Regions from separate parts of the Brevibacillus ruminantium genome, predicted to be linked through region 1. Evidence: riboswitches for the same ligand, from Rfam matches in the RefSeq annotation. Region 1 holds a riboswitch; each other region holds the start of a gene.
The links. Region 1 has a riboswitch for S-adenosylmethionine ahead of mtnK (S-methyl-5-thioribose kinase). Riboswitches for the same ligand answer to the same signal wherever they lie in the genome.
Positions count from the first base shown of each region.

Region 2: it holds a riboswitch for S-adenosylmethionine, as region 1 does, so the genes downstream of both, NDK47_RS02345 (sugar ABC transporter substrate-binding protein) here and mtnK (S-methyl-5-thioribose kinase) in region 1, are expected to answer to the same signal.
Region 3: it holds a riboswitch for S-adenosylmethionine, as region 1 does, so the genes downstream of both, NDK47_RS07740 (pyridoxal phosphate-dependent aminotransferase) here and mtnK (S-methyl-5-thioribose kinase) in region 1, are expected to answer to the same signal.
Region 4: it holds a riboswitch for S-adenosylmethionine, as region 1 does, so the genes downstream of both, NDK47_RS02975 (methionine ABC transporter ATP-binding protein) here and mtnK (S-methyl-5-thioribose kinase) in region 1, are expected to answer to the same signal.

Region 1 is NZ_CP098755.1:1,108,056-1,113,383, reverse strand. It holds gene NDK47_RS05385 (ABC transporter ATP-binding protein) at 1-923, opposite strand, end outside; gene NDK47_RS05380 (GNAT family N-acetyltransferase) at 1,061-1,603, opposite strand; gene mtnA (S-methyl-5-thioribose-1-phosphate isomerase) at 1,790-2,833, opposite strand; gene mtnK (S-methyl-5-thioribose kinase) at 2,830-4,059, opposite strand; SAM riboswitch class I at 4,217-4,362, opposite strand; gene NDK47_RS05365 (anti-sigma factor) at 4,498-5,328, opposite strand, start outside.
Region 2 is NZ_CP098755.1:437,988-443,315, reverse strand. It holds partial or broken gene NDK47_RS02360 (transposase) at 1-178, opposite strand, end outside; gene NDK47_RS02355 (ABC transporter permease) at 588-1,583, opposite strand; gene NDK47_RS02350 (sugar ABC transporter ATP-binding protein) at 1,585-3,069, opposite strand; gene NDK47_RS02345 (sugar ABC transporter substrate-binding protein) at 3,149-4,174, opposite strand; SAM riboswitch class I at 4,303-4,423, opposite strand; gene NDK47_RS02340 (S-layer homology domain-containing protein) at 4,497-5,328, opposite strand, start outside.
Region 3 is NZ_CP098755.1:1,605,756-1,611,083, reverse strand. It holds gene NDK47_RS07745 (DUF4179 domain-containing protein) at 1-1,245, shown strand, start outside; gene NDK47_RS07740 (pyridoxal phosphate-dependent aminotransferase) at 1,489-2,664, opposite strand; SAM riboswitch class I at 2,820-2,935, opposite strand; gene NDK47_RS07735 (MFS transporter) at 3,060-4,337, opposite strand; gene moaC (cyclic pyranopterin monophosphate synthase MoaC) at 4,344-4,826, opposite strand; gene moaD (molybdopterin converting factor subunit 1) at 5,061-5,328, shown strand, end outside.
Region 4 is NZ_CP098755.1:567,821-573,148, forward strand. It holds gene NDK47_RS02960 (spore germination protein) at 1-1,166, shown strand, start outside; gene NDK47_RS02965 (GerAB/ArcD/ProY family transporter) at 1,185-2,309, shown strand; gene NDK47_RS02970 (Ger(x)C family spore germination protein) at 2,290-3,441, shown strand; SAM riboswitch class I at 3,533-3,650, shown strand; gene NDK47_RS02975 (methionine ABC transporter ATP-binding protein) at 3,734-4,747, shown strand; gene NDK47_RS02980 (methionine ABC transporter permease) at 4,751-5,328, shown strand, end outside.

The DNA of each region.
Region 1 (5,328 bases):
AGAGAGGCACTACCGCGCTGGAGAATGTTCATCAGCCAGCCGAAAGCAAACATCGGCCAAATCAACAGTCCGAGATACAGGTTAAAGGCAACCAGATCGCCGAGAGAAATCGCACTGGAGAAGACCAGATAGGTGCCGTATCCCAGCCCGATGAGAAAGCTGAAGCCGATAATAATCCCGATCGTCGGTTCAAACAGAGCGTCGATCCGGGAAACGCTGATATTTCGCTCCATGGTTTTTTCACTGACCCGTCGGAAGGATTCTACATCCTGCTCCTCCTGCACGAAGGCTCGCAGCACACGGACGCCGGATACCGACTGCTGAACATGATCGTTCATTTCGCCGAATGCCTCTTGTGCCAGGTAAAAGCGATCGTGGAGGAGCTTGCCGTAATACGCCGTTGACCACGCCAAAAACGGCATCGGCAAAAGCGCTGCCAGCGTCAGCTTCCAGTCGATGGCGACCATCATCACGGTAAGTGTCAGCACTGTCGCAAACAGGGAATCGACAAGCGTAAGCACGCCCATTCCGGCTGTCTGTTCAATAGCAGGGATATCATTGGTAGCCAGCGCCATGAGATCACCGGAGCGGCGCCGTGAGTAAAACGAAGGGGAGAGGATGGTCAAATGGCCAAACAGACGCTCGCGGAGTGACCGCTCCAGCATCAAGGAGCCGCCAAACAGCAGGTAGCGCCAGAAATAGCGGAGGGCATACAGCGCAAGCCCGATCAGGAGCAAGATAACAACGGTTGTAGTCAAAGCGGACATCGTGAGGGAGCCGTTGCGGATTTGATCGACCGTTTGTCCGATCAGGCGCGGCGGCCAGAGTACAAGCAAATCGATAAGAAAGAGAATAGCAATCCCGACCGCATACCTTTTCCAATATTTTCTGAAAAACCAGGACAATTGTCGCCATATTTTCACGTCGTCTGTCCCTCTCTTCCTTCATAATCGTCCTTTGGAGAAAACATGGCTCCGCCATTCCGATTGGCGGAGCCTGAGACTTCTTGCTTTAGTTTACCCAAATTTTCTTTTCAATCCAAGTTTTTCTTATTGGAGATTTAGCGCCATTCGTTGGACAGCATGCTGTAGACAGCATGGTCCACAAAATGATCGTAGAGAAACTCATTGCTTCTCATGATTCCCTCCAGAGTAAAGCCAAGCCGCTCGGGAATCGCCCTGCTTTTAGCGTTCTCCGTCGCTGCCTGGATGGTTACTCTATGCAGATTCCAGACACCGAAGACGAGGTGATCGAGATAGGCCGATACAGCCTCCGTCATCAATCCGTGACCGGAATACTGCGCGCCCAGCCAATATCCAAGAGAGGTTTTCCGGTTATTCCAGTCAATGTTATGTGCCCCCACAGTCCCAGCCAAGCGTCCGTTGTACCAGATGCCAAAGTGGGTTCCCTGGTTGCGCATATCCTGATCCAATGTGGCGGAAATAAAGCGCCCCGTATCCGCTACCGTTTTGATATGATCCAGCCACGGCAGCCACTGACGCAAATGTGCCCGGTTCGTATCCGTCAGCCAAAACATCTCCTCTGCATCTGTCAGCTCCAGACGTCTCAGAACGGCATACTCTGTCATCGGTATGACCCTCATACTTCGCTTCCCCCTCTTTCTTCATCCTCGCTGCCCTTGCCTTCACCAACTGTCAGCTATCAGCCAGGTAAGGCCTTCGCTGCCTTGTCATAAAATCCTCTTGACATGAAAAATGTTCACCAAAAGCTCCCTATGCTGAAAGTGAAATAGCGCCCCGGTGCAGGGCGCTTCTCTCTCGAACAGATCCTATGGTTTGGCTTTGCCGATTTCCTCTGGTTTGAAAATACCGGTCTCCGTTACAATCGCGGTAATATAGGCCGCTGGCGTCACGTCAAAGGCAGGATTGTACACCTGGATACCATCCGGCGCTACCTGTTTGCCGAGGCCATGTGTAATCTCTTCGGCCGGACGCTCTTCGATCGGAATCTCCGCTCCCGTCGCGGTCTCCAGATCAATCGAAGAAAGCGGAGCGGCTACGTAAAACGGAATCCCGTGAGCCTTGGCTAAAACGGCTACTCCGTAGGTGCCGATTTTATTGGCGACATCTCCGTTTGCCGCTACGCGGTCCGTTCCAACGATGACCGCCTGTACCTTGCCCTGGGCCATGACCATGGCAGCCATGTTGTCGCAAATCAGCGTAACATCAATGCCCGCCTGCTGCAGCTCATAAGCCGTCAGTCTTGCTCCCTGCAGCACCGGTCTTGTTTCATCGGCGTAAACTTTAAGATTCCAGCCGCGTTCTTTGGCCAGATAAAAAGGGGCGGTTGCCGTTCCGTAGGCTGCCGTTGCCAGCGCCCCCGGATTGCAATGCGTCAGGATGCCCATGCCGTCATTGAGCAGAGTGAGCAAATTCTCCCCGATCGTCCGGCAAACCTCTGCATCCTCGCGCTGGATGGCCAGTGCTTCGTCCAGAACTGCCGCTTTCAGGACATCTACCGGCTTTTCGCCTTCTTGGTCAATCCGGGCTTTTACGCGGTCCAGCGCCCAGAACAGATTCACTGCAGTGGGGCGCGCAGTCGCCAGGTAATCTGCTCGCTGGTGCAGCAGCTCCCGAAAGGCTCCTGCATCTGCCGCTTCAAGCTGACGTATACCCAGGTAAAGGCCATATGCTGCCGCCATGCCGATGGCCGGAGCTCCGCGCACTTGCAAATGACGGATCGCCGCCCATACTTCCTCTGCCGTTTCGATGGTAAGCACTATCGTTTCAACAGGTAAACGCGTCTGGTCGAGCAGAAGGAGTGCGTCTCCCTCCCACTTTACCGGTGCAAATACTTCACTTGATGTAGTCATGCCGTTGCTGCCTCCTGATCAAATCGTGTGGTAACATTCCGGACGATATCGGTGATATCGGTCGACTCTTCAATACTGCTGCGCTTCAGAATCAGTTCCTGTCCGATGCGCAGCGCCAGACGCTCGGCTTCCGCACGGGTCTGATCATCCTGAATGCTGTTTAGGTCTGCCACTCCCGCAAGTCCGATCACACGGCGAAGAATTTTACAGCCAGCGAACCCGGCGGTGTCCTGAATCAGCCGGTTTACATAGCTTTGCCAAAGCCCCTCTACGTGGGCGCTGCGCTCCTTCGCCTGCTTATGCCACAGCTGGACAAACTGGGAGACAAATTCATTCCAGACATCCTCCACCGTCGTCAACAGGTATTCGCGGTACTCCTCCCGTTTTCCTCTGTCAGACTGAAGTCCATGCTGACCCGCATAGTTCAGAATCAGGTTGGCGACGACAGCGCCGATATCAAAGCCGATCGGACCATAGTAGGCAAATTCCGGATCGATCACCTTGGTAGATTGCTCGGTGACAAAAATGCTGCCCGTATGAAGATCGCCATGCAGCAGCGCTTCGGCCCGGGTCAGGAAGTCCAGCTTCAGCTTGGCGATTTCCAGCTTAAGCGGCTTATTCTTCCAGATCTCCTCCACTTCTTTTTTGATCAGCGGATTGAAATTGTTGGTCGATGCATTTTCGTACGGATCGGTAAATACCAAGTCTTCCGTAATTTTGCACAATTCCGGATTCACAAATGTTTTGACAAGCGCTTTTTTCTCGTAGGGATGTGCGCCCAAGTCTGAGGTGAAGAAGAGCGTATGTGCGAGAAAGCGGCCGATTTGCTTGGCAAAATAAGGGTAGCGGTTTCCTTCGATCAAGCCTTTGCGCATCAGGATGTGATCGCTCAAATCCTCCATGACCGTCAAGGCCAGCTCCTGATCAAAGTGATATACCTGCGGGACCAGGTCAGGTACGAATTTATACTGGGTGCGCAGGGCCTCGCTTTCGATGCGGGCACGATCCAGCGTCAACGGCCACGATTCACCAACGACGCGCGCATAGGGCAGAGCCTGCTTGACAATCACGCTTTTGCCTGTGGCTTCCTCCTTGATATGGAATACCAGATTGAGGTTGCCGTCGCCGATCTCATGGGAAGTCAGGGTGGCTCCCTTTTCAAACAGCCCGGGCAATTCTTTCACATACTCTACTGCTTCTTGTTCAGTCAACGCACGATACGCCATGACTTATTCTCCTCTCCCATTATCATTTTATATATGTCCAGCGATGCCTCTTTCAACGAATCCAGACAAAACGGTCATGAGGGCGTTTTTTACATAAAAAAGACCTCTTATCCCGAAGAAAAGAGGTCGTATCGTACGCGCTATGCGTGTCGTCTCCCCCTTATCTTCCAGAATACTTTTGCTTCTGCAGGAATTAGCACCGTGCACATCGCTTTGTTTCGCTGTCAAACATGCTGACAAGCAAGCGCTGTGTCGGTTGCCGGGTATCATCGGGCCAGTCCCTCCACCTTCTCTGGATAAGGTATCCAACGTATGCAGTTTTGATTTAGTTTGAATCATACACGCGCCAATGCACGCTGTCAACACTCTTTTTTGGAAGCCGCACCGCTTTCGCCTTCGTCATCGACTTGGCTCTGCGTGTACGCGTGGCAGTTCGTTTCACCAGCTGTTTTGCTCTCCAGAGGCACTGGGGTGATTCAAATTCCACCAGTCTATTTTCCCCAGAAATGCCGCTGTAATTGAAGGCTCTTGTTTGAGCCTGAGCAGTTCTTTGGTTGCTCCCGTCACTACGACACCATAGATTTTTACGCCGTTTTCCTCGAGGTACTGATAGCGCTCCTGTATCTGCGCCCCCTCTCTTTGGAAAATCAGGCTCTCGGCAATCGACTGACTCAAGCGCTTCTGCTCCGCGAGGTATTTCATCTCCGCCACGTAGGCAGCCGTGCGGCGCTCCTCCTCCCCTCTGACGATAATCGGAACTTCCCCGAAGTCAAGACCATTTTCCGGATATCCCCAAATCTCACCCGCAGACAGTAAAACAACGCCTTCTTTTGCCATTTCATGTTTGCGTTCCTGTCCGGTATCTACTGCCAGCCAGGTCAGATCCAGGTCATAAGGCGCCAGGAATTGATAAAGCTCTCTTAGGCTCATCAAATGGTCAAAAGAGATCGCCAGCTGTGATACGGTACCCTCCGGCAATTTTTCGAGGGTAGACCACGCCGGATCACGCCGATATGAGTGATCCTGCGAAGGAGTGTTTTCCAGCGGGAAGAGAAAGAATAAGTGTTTCTCGCGGAAGCCGTTATTCCAGACAGGCCGGGCTGAAACCTTGTAGAGCACATTGGTCGTTTCAAAGCTCCCCACCCGCTGCCTATCTCCTCCGATCCGCTCCCGCATTTCCATTTGAATTTTGCCGTACAAAAGACCGACCTGCGCACCACTGCTCCCCACTTCAATTCCCGGCTGGGTAAAGTTGACCAAATCTTTGGA
Region 2 (5,328 bases), 670 kb from region 1:
AGTAAGTCATTTTCTGTCGGTCACGGGCAACCAGTACACACACTTGGTCGTTGCTGATACCAAGATATTTGGCTTTGCCACCACGTTTAAGCGGCTTGCGTTCGGTGATGTTCCGTTTACCTTTTTCAGAGAATAAGAAATAAGTCTCGTCCATTTCGACGTTACCCTGGTATTTTTCTTCTTCATTTTTCATTTTGCATCAAAGCTTTTGCCCACAAATTTTTGAAAAACTCCGGCTCATGAAGAAGCATGTTTCCCTGCGTTGCGACTGTGGAGCCCTTGCTCAGCGGAGGGGGGATTCGCGGGAAAAAGGAGCGCAACGTGGGATGACCTCGGAGCGGTACTCCTTTTGCGTCTCCCCCGCGAATCACTCCGGAGCGGACAGTCATACTTCCTTGCGGGCGGAATACGGAGCTGAGCAGGGAAACATGCTTCTTCTCACTGCGGCCCCGTTTCCAATGCTAATTAATCGTTACGGGTACACTGGAACTTGTGTTCCTTCTATATTTCAACACTTTCACACATGAAAAAAGGCTTTGTCACTCCCCACAAGGGAAGGAACAAAGCCATGCTCCCGCGCTCACGCACTACGAACGCTTTCGTCTCAATTGATAATAGGTAACCGCCAAAGCAAGCGCCAGAACGATCCCCTTTACAATATCATACGCGTAATAAGGAAGGTTCAGCATCGTCATGCCATTGAGCAGGACACCGATCAGAATCGCCCCCACAAAGGTACCGAAAACATTGGGCTTGCCTGCACCAAAGACGGAAAACCCGACAAACGCCGCTGCCACGGCATCCATCAGCAAAGAGCCTCCGCTGCTGACCTGCCCCGTACCGATCCGCGCAGCCAAAAGCATTCCGCCCAGCCCGGCGAACAGCGCGGAGAGTACATAGGCCAGCGTGCGGTAGCGATTGACTGGAATCCCGGACAGGCGGGCAGCCTCCACATTGCCTCCCGTCATGTAGAGCATGCGCCCCTGGCGGGTATAGGTCAGGTAGATATGTGTCACCAGCACAAGCAGGAAGGTGAGCACGACAGGCACTGGCACGGAAAGGATTTCGCCCTGGCCCAGCCAGAGAAACCAGTCCTGGAACTTGCCGGGTGCGGTCGTTCCATCTTCCATCGGCATGTTGGCGTAGATGGAATACCCCTTGGAATAGGTCATGTGGACGCCGTTGACGATATAGAGCATAGCCAGCGTGGCCAGCAGGTCGGGAATCCGGATTTTCACGACCAAAAGTGCATTGATCAGTCCCACCAGAATGGCCAGGGCGATCGGGACGATCAATGTAGCCGCCGCTCCCTGCTCGTACCAGACCATCATCGACGCAGAGACGACCGTGGTCAGAGATACGGTCGACCCGACGGACAGGTCAAAGCCGCCCACAATCAAGGAAAAGGTCACACCCACTGCCACGAAGGTCACAATGGAGATGGACCGCAGAATATCCGTGAGATTTCCGTAGGTAAAAAAATACGGGTTGGTCAGGCTAAAGAGCAGAATGACGATGGCAACCACGGCAACCGTCCCGTATTTATAAACAAAATCGAACAAGTTCAGTTTTCTTGCTTCCATTCTACCCACCTCCGCTTGCGTAATACATGATGGACTCCTGTGTGGCTTCTTCCCGGCCAAACTCTTTGACGATCTGTCCCTCGAACATGACGAGAATCCGGTCGGCAATCCCCAGCACCTCGGGGAACTCACAGGAGAAATACAGAATGCCTTTTTTCTCTGCCGCCAGCGATCCGATCAGCCGGTAGATATCGCTCTTGGCTCCGACGTCAACGCCCTTGGTCGGTTCGTCGAACATAAAGAGACGGGCATCCGTCTGGAGCCATTTGCCGATGGCCACCTTCTGTTGATTCCCCCCGCTCAAATGGCCGACTGGCTGGCGTATATCGGCTGTTTTTACCCCCAGTGTCCGAACGATGTTTTCCGCTTGCTCCAACTCCGCTCTTTTTTGTACAAACCCGCGCTTCGACCATTTGGCCAGCGACGCCACTGACAGATTGCGAGCGACAGACTCTTCGACGAAAATCCCTTCTTTGCGCCTCTCTTCCGGCACCAGGACCACGCCCGCCTCCACAGCCTCTTTCGGCGAGCGAGGGCGGAGCGTACGCCCGTCTACGCGAAGCTCTCCGTCCTCCCACTCATCCGCACCGAAAAGCAGGCGGGCCAGTTCGGTTTTCCCCGCTCCGACGAGACCGACCACACCGACGATCTCGCCTTCGCGGACATGCAGGTCCGCTTTGCGCACTTTGCCCCCTTTGGCATTTCGCACCTCCAGGATCGTCTCTCCGATGGGAACCACCGTTTTTGGAAACTCCTCGGAGAAGCTTTTGCCCAGCATGGAGGCGATGACCTCATCCATGTTTGTTTCTGCTGTCGCTTTCGTGGAGATGCGCTGTCCATCCCGCATAATCGTAATCCGGTCACAGATTTCAAAGATTTCCGCCAAGCGGTGTGAGATGTAGATAATGCCCATTCCCGCCTGTTTGCACTGTTCGATGATCTGGAACAACCGCTCCGTCTCGTGATTGCTGAGCGGTGCCGTCGGTTCATCAAAAATAATGAACCGGGCCTTTTGCACGGCTGCGCGCGCGATCAAAATCAGCTGTTTTTCCGACAGCGTACAGGATTCCACCAGCTTTTTTACCGGGATGGAAAAGCCGAACTGACTCAAGACCGCTTCCGCTTGCTCGTACAAACGGCGCCAGTTGATCAGTCCCTTTGTCTGAATCTGCTGGTCCAGCAGGATATTTTCCGCCACACTCAGGTACGGAATCAACGCCGTATCCACCTCCTGGTAGACGCATTGGATTCCCAGTGCTTTGGCAGCCTGCGGCGATTGGATGGAGGAAGGCTGCCCGTCGATCATGATTGACCCCTCGTCCGCTTCATAGGCGCCTGTCAAAATCTTCATCAACGTACTTTTCCCGGCCCCGTTTGCTCCGAGCAAGGCATGTACCTCTCCTGCCTTCAGATCAAAGTCGACGGATCGGAGCGCAGGCACACCCGAAAATGATTTGGATATGCCGTTCATTTGCAAGGTTGTCATGTCGGAAACCTCCCCTCTTTTAAGGAAGAAACCCGTTGATTCGCCATCAACGGGAAACAGCTAACGATTTATGCGTACATCACTTGCCCCACTCTTTTACGTACTCGGAAAGATCGGCCATCGTAATTTTCTTGTCTGTCGGCAAATCCTCGCGTTGAACCAGCACCGGGTTCAGCTTCACGTTGTCGGGCACTTGCTCGCCTTTGATTTTCTGGAAGACGGTTTGCGCCTGAATGCGTCCAATGTTGCCCGGGTCTACGGCTGCAGTGGCGACCCAGGAGGCAGCCGGGTCCTGAATGAATTGCAGGTCCTCATCGCTCAAATCAATCGAGTAGACTTTGATCTCGGTGCGTCCAGCCTGTTGAATCGCACGAGTCGCTCCTTTGGCGAACTCATCCCAGGACGCCCATACAGCAGTGATATCCCCTTTGTTCGGGTATTTCTTCAGGATCGCTTCCATTTGAGATTGTGTGTCCAGCGCTGTGTTGTTGGTGGCACTTCCGAAAGCAGCCACTTCCTTGATGTCCGAGTATTTCTTCAGGAAGCCTTCATAGGTAATTTGACGTTTTTCCATTGGAGCAAAGCCCGCTACCCAGATTTTCACGATGCTTCCTTTACCGCCGTTATCGGCTGCCAGCTTCTCCAGGCTCAGCTCAGCCAGCTTCTGGTCATCCTGCTCGACGACCGGCACGCCCGGCAGTTTGATATCGGTGTCAAACAGCACCAGCGGAATGTTTTGTTTGACGGCCTTCTCGGCACCCTGCTGCAGGGCTTCGGCCGTACCGTGGTCAATCAGAATGCCGTCAAATTGCTGATTGACTGCCGCATCCAGATTGGAAGCCATTTTCACGAGATCTGTATCTGCATTGAAGACGGACAACTCTCCGCCATTCTTCTCTACTTCGGCTTTCACACCGGCGATGTACTGGGCTGAGAAGGTACCGACGTTTTGCCGCATGATGAGAGCAATACGCTTGGGCTTCTCCCCGGAACCGCTGCCTCCTCCGCTATTTCCTGTGGAAGCGCTGTTGCCGCCACCGCAAGCCGTCAGCATCAGTGACAGAGACAGGACAAGTGCACCAATCACACCAAACTTCTTTTTCATATCGGAAAACCCCCTTTTAAAGATAAAACGATGCGCTTTTCAGTCCTGAAACCGGAACATGAAATCATTTTCTCCCACCAAAAAACCCCTTTCCAAATGAAAGGGGCAGAATTCCAACTAATTCGCACCTCTCATCTGTCAGGTATTTCTACCTGTTGGAGTTAGCACCTTGGCTCGAAAGATCGGTGTCTTTCGCGCTAGGTTGCCGGGCTTCATAGGGCCAGTCCCTCAGCCTTCTCTGGATAAGAGTCATATTCTTGTATCAAAACCTTTTGTATATACAGAATATAATCGCTGTTTTCCCCCCTGTCAACCGGCATTTTTATTTTTGCTGGTATTCGATCTTGGTTACCTGCCAGCCGTAATGATTGGACGAAGCTGGCTCCAACATGTAAGTGACCTGGTAGCTGCCCGTTAACGGATGCTGGTAGCTGCCCTTTGCCCAGAGACGGTTGGGATGGTTTTCATCTTTGTTCAGTGTCAGATTTCCCGCGTAGTCATGAAGCGGAAGCGGCGCAATCTCCTCCAGTGTGCGCTGGGCGCTTCTGCTGAAGAACTGGTCAATCTGCTCCTGATCTCGCTGCTGATAGGCCCGATCGGCTGCCGTCAAAAAGAGATTGGTGATCGCTTTTTGCTTTGCCGCAGTGTCATGGAACTGCTTGGGCGCATCGTTTTTACAGAAATCATAGAGACGTTTCAGAACAACCGCGAACTGGGCACGCGTCATCTGTTTATTCGGCTCAAATGTCTTTTCGCTGACAAAGAGGTTAAAGTCAGCAATCGCGGCCGCGTACGGAGAATCCGTATCGACGTATTTCCGATCTTGCTTCCACTGGTAATAGCCGGAAAAATAAGGCTCTACCTCATCTACTCGAAAGTTGGAGGTCCGCATCTTGTAGGGCGCAAGCACGTGGAAGAGAATCATGCTCGCTTCTTCCCTCGTCAGGGGCTTATGCAAATATTCATCAGACAGCCACCAGTCGCCATTCTTTTTCTGCGGCTGCTTCATGCCGCCGCGTTCGGATAAGTGCAGATAATAAAGCATGCTGTCACCGGGGTCAAAGGAATTGACAAAGCCGGTCTGGACATTCAGCATCACATGCATGTTTGCAGCCAGTTGTTCGGTTTCCTGCTTATAGGAATAACGATGATCG
Region 3 (5,328 bases), 500 kb from region 1:
GTCAGTAGAATCGGCGGAGAGCTGGGATTGAAAAAGGCAGCAGAGCAAGGCTTCAACACCCCGGTAAATATGGCAGCAACTGATCAGGGGGTGACTTTGCGCGTCAAGGAGATCATCGCAGATCCCACGCGGCTCGTCGCCACGTATGTCCTGGAGGATGAAACCGGACAGATTCTGCCTGACCTGTTTATCCCTCATTACAACGGTAACAATATTTACCTCACCGACAAGCAAGGGAACATCCTAAATAGCGGGCCACAAATCTTCAGACGCGGCGATCAATATGCGGATTTTCTGTTTTCATTGAACAACCCGCCAAATGAGCTAGTCCTGCATTTTGACATCAGTCATTTCGGAAGCAATGAACCGCGAAAAGCAGTATGGAAGCTGGATATACCCGTTAATATCCAAAAAAGCATGGCGGCGACGAAAAGTGTCCCGGTCAACGCGATCTATGAGTCTCCACAGGGTATTGTCTTTACCTTCGACAAGGTAGTCTACGCTCCCAGTGCCACCCGGATTGACCTGACGACCAGCTTTACGCCGGAGAAGAAGAAGCAACTGAGAGAAATGGCTGCGGCGCCGACTGGAAGAACGGACGCTGACAGCATACGGGAGTTCGGCACTCACCGCTTCTTTTACCATATCGTCGATCAAAGCGGAAACGTCGTCGCCAAGTCCGAATATGAGCCAAACGAAAAACAAGGCCGACGGATCTCCTTTACCCAGTCCCGCGATGTCCGGGGAATCGATCCTGACATAATAAATTGGCATGGCTCGTATGTGCCTGCTGATCAGCCGGAAGAACTGACATTCGTTCTGGATGGAGTGGAATTGCTCGAGCCAGCAGATTTTTCCATCTCCTACTCTCCTGATAGCCTCAAGCAGCAGCCTGTCTCAAAAACATACGGAGAGCTGGAAGAGACTTTCACGATCACCGACATGGCCAAAGGCATGGACCCAGAAACGCAGGAGCCCGTCTGGACGATCGAGCTGAAGGGCTTGGGTAAACTGGACAGCTTCCCCTACTGGAATCTGTATGACAAGAGCGGCAAGCGCTTCGACGTCCAGACCGATTTTGGCAAAACGCACATGAAGAATTCACCCGATGGGGTCGTGTTGGTCCAAACCCTCATTGTCAAAGGAATGCAGCAGCCTCCGCAAAAGCTTACGCTCGCTTTGCAAACCGTCAAAACGAGGTACATGGATTTGAACTGGCAAGTGCCGATCCCGCCTAATCCGTGAAGCTGGTCGTGGGCAGCACCTGCATTCCATCACGCCATCATAAAGGCCCGGAGCCATGAGCGCTCCGGGCCTTTTGCTGAGAAGCTATGCTGCGCGAGTTTTGCGATTTCCTCGGGATCATTGGGGAGCGGACAGTCTATGCTCCCGTGCAGGACGAAGACCGGAGCGGAGCCTGGAAACGGGCTTCTTGCCACCGCGGCCCCTCGGCAACGTGACCAAGTAACCTAGAGACCACTAGCACGCCTAGCGAACAAACAGCCCCAGCTTCTCAATCCGCCGCACTGCCTCTGCCAGCCGTTCTTCATTAGACAGAAGTGCTGCCCGCACATACCCCTCGCCCGTCGGTCCAAAGCCGACGCCGGGCGCGACGACCACGTGAGCTTTTTCCAGGAGCAAATCGGAGAACTCTACCGATGTAAACCCTTTTGGGACGGGCAGCCAGCTAAAAAACGACCCCTCTGAAGGCTTGGCCTGCCAGCCGATCCGGTGTAACTGGGAAAACAGGACGTCGCGGCGGCTTTGGTAAACGTTGACCAGATCGCGTACGCACTGCTGGGAGTCCGTCATCGCCTTGGCCGCTGCCATCTGGACCGCACCGAACATACTGACGAAGTAATGGTCCTGAATCAAATTAATCAGACGCACCAGCTCTTTGTTTCCGACCATCGCCCCGACGCGCCAGCCTGCCATGTTGTAAGTCTTGGACAAGGTGTAAAACTCAACCCCCACCTCTTTGGCACCCGGTACTTGCATGAAGCTGACCGGCTTTTTGCCGTCAAAGCTGATCGCACCGTACGCAAAGTCATGGCAGACGACGATCTCATGCTTGCGCGCGAAACGGATTGTCTCTTCGAAAAATTCCACAGGCGCATTCACCGCTGTGGGGTTGTTCGGGTAGTTCAGAAACATCAGCTTGGCTTTTTCCAGGTCTTCGGCTGGGAGCTTGCCGTAATCGGGGAGAAACGCGTTCTCTGCCCGAAGCGGCATCATCACCATGCGGCCGTCTGCTACGGCAACGCCAGACCAGTAATCCGGGTAGCCCGGATCGGGGACCAGGGCGACATCTCCCGGGTTGAGCAGCACCTGGCAAATCTCCACCAAACCGGTCTTGCTGCCGAACAGGATCGCTACCTCTTCCTCCGGGTCCAGCTCCACGCCGAATTCTTCGCGGTACCAGTGAGCGACAGCCTGCTTCAATTCAAGCCTGCCGCTAAATGGCGGGTATTTATGATGGACGGGACGAGCTGCCTGCACGCCCAGCTCTTCCACAATATGCGCAGGTGTCGGCAGATCGGGATTTCCTTGCCCGAGATTGATGATGTCATGTCCAGCCGCAATGGCCTTGTTTGTTTTGGCTACGAGCGTCGCAAAAAACTGCGTCGGCAGCCGGTCAATCATAGCAGAGGGTTGAATGCGCATTCGTTTTTTCTTTCCTTTCCTTTTTCGTATCGCAAACGCGAGTTAACGGAATGATTTTCTTGCTGTATCAGAAAGAAGCCCCGGAAGTTTATCCGTACCGATTCAGTGAAAAAGCCCCTTTTCCTGTACAGAAAAAGGGGCGGTAAAAGTCCGCGTTCTTATCTGTCAGGTAGGCTCCTGCTGGAATTGGCACAGCACCCGCGTTGGTATTCCATCGCGAATCCGCTGCCGGGCTTCATCGGGCCAGTCCCTCCGCCTCTCTGGATAAGGTTACAGAATTCGTATTCATTTGAATTGCTTTCATACTACTTGAGTGAATACTGAGGTGTCAAGAACCATACAAACCATCCTGCTCCCCATACTAAGGAGCGTGCAGGCTACCTTTCAATCATGTGTCAATGCTTTTGGACGGTAAGTGCCGCCGACAGCTCCGACCGCTTAATAAAGGAGGTGTACACCCCAAAACAGACCACTGCGAGCAAAGCAAAGGCCGCCATCGCATAAAACAATCCCTGTGCCTTCAGCACTTCAAAGGCCACGGCTCCCATAAGCGGTCCCACCATGCGTCCTGCCGAACCAACGCCGCCAACCAGCCCCTGAATCATGCCCTCTCTGCCGGGAGGCGACAACTCCGCAGCGATTGTCGGAACAGCCGGCCATACCAGCATTTCTCCCAGCGTTAGGACAAACATGGCTGCAAAAAAGCCAGCGTAAACAGTCGTCTGCGACAGGATCAGCATGGACAGCGAAAAGAGACAGCCGCCCAGCAGCATCTGCGCTTTCAAGGATTGGGCGACATGCTTGATCACCCAGGCGATTAACGGCTGTCCCAAAAGAATCAGGGCGCCGTTCAATGTCCACAGCAGGCTGTATTGTTTCAGCGAGATGCCCAGCGTCTGCATGTACGCAGACAGCACCGTTGTCCACTGCACGTAAATGATCCAGCAGACCAACAAGCCCATGGATAAAAAGCCGAGAGCCATCCAGGCTACAGACCGGGTGGCGTGGATGGCCGAATGGCTGTCCATGGTTGCCGGGCGATCCAGACTATCCAAGCCTTCCGCTGATTCTGGTGTTGGTCTCCGGTCTTTTACGGGACCATGCTCGATATCCGCGGCACGGCTCAACATGAGAAACAGACCAAGCACAGCCACCTGAAGCGCGGCATTGCCAAAAAACGTCCAGGCAAATGAGATGCTTGCCAAGATTCCGGCAGCTCCTGCACCAATCGCGCCTCCGATATTGAGGGCGACATAGACCATGTTTAAACCCTTGCGGCCGCCCTCCGGCCACAACAGGCCAATCAGGGCGTTCAGCACAGGAAACATGATGCCGGAGAAAAATCCGTTCAAAGGAAGCAAGACGGTATAAACCGAGAAGTCTGTGGTGAACCCAAGTCCGATCGCCACTGCTACGGCTCCCACCGTGGCAGCGCATAAGGTCAGGAGTTTTCCCCAGCGGTCAAAAAGAAAGCCGCCAACCACACTGCCCACAAGATATGCCCCCTGGTTCAGCATAAGCACGCCGCCCGCCACTGCAAGCGACTTTCCCAGGACATCGTGGATGTAGATGGTGACCAACGGCCAGATACAGGCCATGCCTGTAGAATGGATAACGGCAGCAATGGCCAACAGCCGAATGCTGCGCGGATAGGAATTCCATAATCGGTTCATCTCGGGTTAGGCCTCGCTCCGATAGAAATCTCCGCTTTTCCCGCCGGTCTTTCGCTCCAGATAAGTAGGCCCGATGACCATGCCTTTATCCATCGCTTTGCACATATCATAGACGGTGAGTGCGGCAGCAGAGGCTGCGGTCAATGCTTCCATCTCTACGCCGGTTTTCCCGGTCGTTTTGACGGTCGCCTCAATTCCCAGCGTCATCTCGTCTTCATAGGAAAAACGGATATCGATTCCGGTGAGCGGAAGCGGATGACACATCGGGATGATCTCCCAGGTTTTTTTGGCGGCCATCACTCCAGCCACCTGCGCGACTGCCAGTACATCTCCCTTGGCGATCTGTCCCTCGCGAATGCGCTCCAGGGTTTCCGGCTTCATCGTAATTTTGCTGACAGCCAGCGCCTCGCGTTTGGTATTATCCTTGTCGGACACATCCACCATTTGGGCGCGCTGCTGTTCGTTGAAATGGGTCAATTGGTCGCTCATCTCTTTTGATTTTCCTTTCTGTTTGCGGGGTATCCGCTCAAGCTGCGATGCCCTGCTGTCTTTTCTGCGGGCTGCTACTTTAACCTTACCTGCGACACTGGCAGAAATCAATCGCCAATCTGCTGAAAAGAACACACCGGCATTTGGCAGTTCCCTGCAATTATGATATCTTCACAGGTAGAGAGATTCACTTTTTTCTTCATTTATTATCGTTTGGGAAACGAGGAGTGTCAGATGCAAATTTCCGTACTGTTATTTGCGGGTTTGGCCGAGCGGGCAGGCACGCGGAGCATTTCGCTTACCCTGCCAGAGGGAGCCACCGTCCAGGACCTCCTGCTGGCTGTATCCACGCAGTATCCCGCCTTGTCTTCGCTTCTGGGAAGCTGTTTCATCTCTGTAAATCAGGAGTACGCAACACCCGATAAACCGATCCAGGCTGGTGACGAAATCGCGATTCTTCCCCCAGTCAGCGGCGGCCAAGATCCTCGCTTCGCCATCACGA
Region 4 (5,328 bases), 540 kb from region 1:
CCTATGGGCTGGCGATACCTGTGGCTGCTGAAAACAAACGAAACATTGCCAGACCTGAGATCGAGACCAATGTTCTTGGGCCGCAGCAGGCATTTGTTGAAGATCTGGATACCAATATTGCGATCATCCGAAAATACCTGACCTCTCCCCAGTTGTTTCACGAGCAGCTCTGGGTCGGGGAAAGCGCTCGGCAAGAAGTGGCGCTGCTTTATATGGAAGAGATCGTCAACCCTGAGAATGTACAGACCATTCGGCAGCGTATACAGGATTTACAGACAGATGGGCTTATAGACACCAACATGCTCTCCCAGTACATTTCGGACAACGAGCTCTCCCTTTTCCCGACCCTGCTTCAGACAGAAAGACCGGATCGGGTGGCGGATGGTTTGCAGAACGGGCAGGTGGCGATTCTGATTGAAGGCAGTCCTTTTGTCCTTTTGGGTCCCACTGCACTGTTCCATTTTTTTGAGTCTCCGGATGATTATTATTTTCGCTGGAGCCTCGGTACATTTACCCGACTGCTTCGAATGATAGCCATGCTGGTGTCCCTGCTCCTCACGCCGCTCTATGTGGCAGCGCTCACCTTTCACTACGAAATGATTCCGGCTGATCTTCTGCTGTCTCTGGCTCAGTCGCGAGCACGCGTGCCATTCCCGCCCTTGTTTGAAGCACTCATGATGGAAATTATTATCGAACTGCTGAGGGAGGCCGGGGCCCGACTGCCGACCAAGGTCGGGCAAACGATCGGGATTGTGGGAGGGATTGTGATTGGGCAAGCAGCCGTCCAGGCGGGAATTACGAGCAATATTCTCATTATCATCGTCGCTTTTGGCGCATTGTCATCCTTCATCGCGCCCAGCTACGTGATCGGGTCTACGATTCGGGTCATTCGCTTCCCGGTTATTGTGCTGGCAGGCATTTTGGGGTTGATGGGGATCATGGTGGCTATGAGCTTTTTGATCAGTCATCTGCTGAGAATCACCAGTCTGGGACGGCCGTATATGTCCCCTCTGTATCCGGTTCGCTTGGGTGACTGGAAAAACACCTATTTCCGAGCTCCGTACTCTTTTTTGGCGAAACGGCTCTCGATTTTTCAAAGCCGCAATCCGCTTCGCTATGGAAGGAAAGAAGCGCACCAAATTCATAACCTGGATGAAGACGAGTAGGGGAGCGGGATCAGACAAATGAAGGTCAATGTCCAGCACAGTCTTACAACTACCATCGCTCCGTATATGGTGGGGTTTCTGATTTTCGCCAATCAAGTGGGATTGGGGATGCTGGGGTATCAACGGCCGGTCGCAGCCAGAGCGGGCCATGACGCATGGATTTCCGTCATCATCGCGGGTCTCATTTCGCATCTCGCGGTGTGGGTTATCTGTCGCACCCTGCAAAAGTATCCTTCAGCCGATTTGTTTGGCATCCATCAGGATGTCTATGGAAAATTCCTCGGCAGGTTGCTCAGTCTGATGTATATCCTCTATTTCAGCGGGATGACACTGATCTTTTTGCGCGGGTACATTGAAGTGGTCCAATCCTGGATGTTTCCCCAGCTCGCTACCTGGCTGCTGGGCATCATTCTGGTGTTCCTGACCCTCTATACAGTTCTCGGCGGGATTCGCATCATCACGGGGTATGTGATCCTTTCCGTTTTTATTACCATTTGGCTGTTTTTTGATCTTTATTTCACGCTTCATTATGCCCGGTGGTACTATTTGCTGCCGATCTTGGAGGCTGATTTCAGGCAGTTGATTGCCGGGGCTTTGGTGATGGCGTTTACTTCGGTGGGTTACGAGATTTTATACATCGTTTACCCATATGTTCAGGACAAAAAGCGGATTCATCGCAGTGCGCAGCTTGGCGTGTTGTGTACGAACATCATTTACATCGCGGTGATGGTCATCACGCTGGTTTTTTTCAGCGAGGAACAGCTCCAGCGAACTATCTGGCCGACGCTGATGATCAAAACCGTCGTCTCCTTTCCCTTTCTGGAGCGGCTTGAACTTTTGGGGATTTCATTGTGGGTCTTCATCGTCCTGCCGAACATCATGCTGTACATCTGGTCTGCTTCCAAAGGCTGTTACAGACTGTTTGGCTGGAAGCAGAAAAAGGTCCTGTATGCTCTCATGATGGTGATTTTTATCGCGATGCAGTTTTTTTCCACCAGGCAATCGATCAATTTCATCATTGATTACATGTCGAAAATCAGCTTGTACGTCGCTGTGTACTACCCCTTTATCTTGTTTCTGCTGGTTTTGATCAAACAGCGCCGGAACAGAAAGGAGACGAATCATGAGGAGATGCAGAGGTGAGCGCTATCTGCGGCGGGAGGTATGGCTGATATTGCTTGCACTCCTGATGACGGGCTGTGTGAAAACGGAGATTTTTGACGATCTGGGGTTGATGACGGTATCGGGATACGATTTGCTGAACGACGATCGGATCTACGGCACGGCGGTCATCCCGACAATCAATCCAGAGGCCAAAGAAAAGGTGCAGATTCTCTCAGGCGAAAGCATGACCACCAAAGGCTTTCGCGACAAAGCAAACCTTCAGTCAGATAAAGAGATGGTAAGCGGGCAGCTGCGCGTCGTGATGTACAATGTAGAGCTTGCCAAGAAGGGCGTAGGCAATTTGGTGGACACCCTGTACCGGGACCCCTCGGTCGGCAGCCGCGTCTATCTGTGTGTGTTTGATGGATTGACGAAGGATTTGCTCTCGACCAGGTTCGAAGCGAAAGGGAACGTCGGCATGTACCTCTATCGGATGATTGAGCACAACGTCGAGCAGGATAAAATTCCATCCCCGACACTGCATGAATTCATACGCACTTATTTTGGCGAGGGCATTGATCCATACCTTCCCCTTCTTGAGAAAAAGGGAAAAAACGTGGGGATTAAAGGAGTGGCCTTGTTTCGCGATGATAAGTACGTCGATTGGGTACCGCCGAAGGAAGCCTTTTTTATTAAACTGGTACATGAAAACTATCGAACGGCCACCTATGAGATGAGAACATCGCGGAAGCGCTTGGAGCTTGAGCCAAACTCCGGTGGAGACAAAGAAACGGATTTTCGGCTGGTATTTGACACCATCAGCAGCAAGGCAAGCATCAAGGTTGTCAGCCAGAAACCACTGATATTTGACGTCAAAATCAAATTGAAGGCCCGCATTCTGGAGATGTCGGAACCAGTAAAGCTGGAGAATCCGAAAATGACAAAGCAACTCGACAAGGTCCTTTCAGAAAATCTGAAACAAGAGCTGGAGAAGGTCGTTCGGAAGATCCAAAAAATGGGTGTGGACCCGTTTGGTTTTGGGGAAAGGTACCGGTCTCAAGTGCGGGGAGCGGGAAAGCTTTCACATGAAGAATTGCAAAAACGTTTTCAAGAGGCGGAGTTCCGCTTTCACGTAGATGCCGAGGTCATCCGCAATGGAGTCATGGATTAAATTCTCATTGACTTTTTATTTCGCGATAGCATATAATCCAATTTGTATCAAGACGGTACATTTCTATTAATTGAATCTAACGTAGATATTCTTCTTATCCAGAGAGGCGGAGGGAAAGGCCCTATGAAGCCCGGCAACCGGCTCATCGATCATTCGATGGGTGGCGCGGTGCCAATTCCTACAAGATGTAGATCTTGTACAGATGAGAAGGGTGGATGCGATCGTATATTACGGTGCAGCCCCTTTTTCGTATAGGAAAAAGGGGTTTTTATTTTATACGGGAGGTGAGCGGATGATACAGTTGCATGATCTGAAAAAAGACTACGTGGTCAACGGAAAGGCGATACCTGCTTTGCGAGGGATCGACCTTACGATCAAAAAGGGAGAAATATACGGGGTCATTGGACACTCCGGGGCGGGAAAAAGCACACTGATCCGCTGTATCAATCTGCTGGAGCGCCCGACATCAGGCAGAGTGATCGTCGATGGAGTCGATCTGACGAAACTGGACGAGGGCAAGCTTCAGGAGCAGCGCAGACATATTGGGATGATTTTCCAGCATTTTAACCTCCTGTCGTCCGCGACCGTAGCGGAGAATGTGGCTTTTCCGTTAAAACTGGCGAAGCGGCCCAAAAACCAAATTGATAAGAAGGTTAAGGAAATGCTGGAGCTGGTGGGGCTCAGTGAGCATCGGGACAAGTATCCGTCACAATTGTCGGGTGGGCAGAAACAGCGCGTTGGCATCGCCCGTGCACTGGCGAGTGACCCCAAAGTGCTGCTCTGCGACGAGGCGACCTCAGCTCTCGACCCGCAGACAACCAACTCTATTCTCGCTCTCTTGCTCGATATCAACCGAAAACTGGGACTGACCATCGTGCTGATCACCCACGAGATGCATGTGATCCGCTCCATCTGTGATCGGGTAGGTGTGATTGACGGCGGACATATCGTCGAAACCGGCGAGGTTCTGGAAGTGTTCCTGAAGCCGCAGCATCCGACGACACAGGAGTTTGTCGAGCAGGTAGCGGACTCCAGTGAATTGCGTAAAGTCGTTTCCCTGGAAAAAGCGTCGGGCGAACGGATGATTCTTCGCGTGACCTTCCTGGGCGAGCAAACCTACCAGCCGATCCTTTTTGAAACGATGCAGGAGACAGGGACGGTATTCAGCATCCTGCAGGGGACCATCTCACGGATGAAAGACACCCCATACGGTCAGCTCGTGGTCGAGTTGGGCGGGAATTCGGGCCAAAACAACAAAGCGATCGAGACACTGCGACAGCGCGGGCTGGAAGTGGAGGTGATATAGGGCATGTCGTTTACAAATGTGGATTGGACAGAAATATGGAAGGGCTCAATTGACACACTGACCATGCTCGGGTTCTCTACCTTGTTCACGGTCATTATCGGACTTCCGCTGGGAATCCTGCTATTCCTGACGTCCAAAGGACAACTGCTGGAAAACCGCTTGTTTTATTCGGTATCATCCTTTGTCGTAAACGTTTTGCGTTCCGTGCCTTTCATTATTTTGATGATTCTCTTGATTCCCGTAACGAAGATGCTCGTCGGCACTTCACTCGGAGTAAAAGGCTCTATCCCTCCTTTGGTCATCGGTGCAGCTCCGTTTTTTGCCAGATTGGTAGAAACATCTCTGCGTGAGGTAGACCGGGGTGTGATCGAAGCAGCTCAATCGATGGGGGCGTCCAACTGGCAGATTATCCGCAGCGTCCTGCTGCCGGAATCGCGACCGGGTCTGATCGCCGGGATCACCATTACGACAGTGGCACTCGTTTCGTACACGGCCATGTCAGGTGTCATCGGCGGCGGGGGCTTGGGGGATTTGGCGATCCGCTACGGCTATCAGCGCTTCCAGACCGATGTCATGATTGT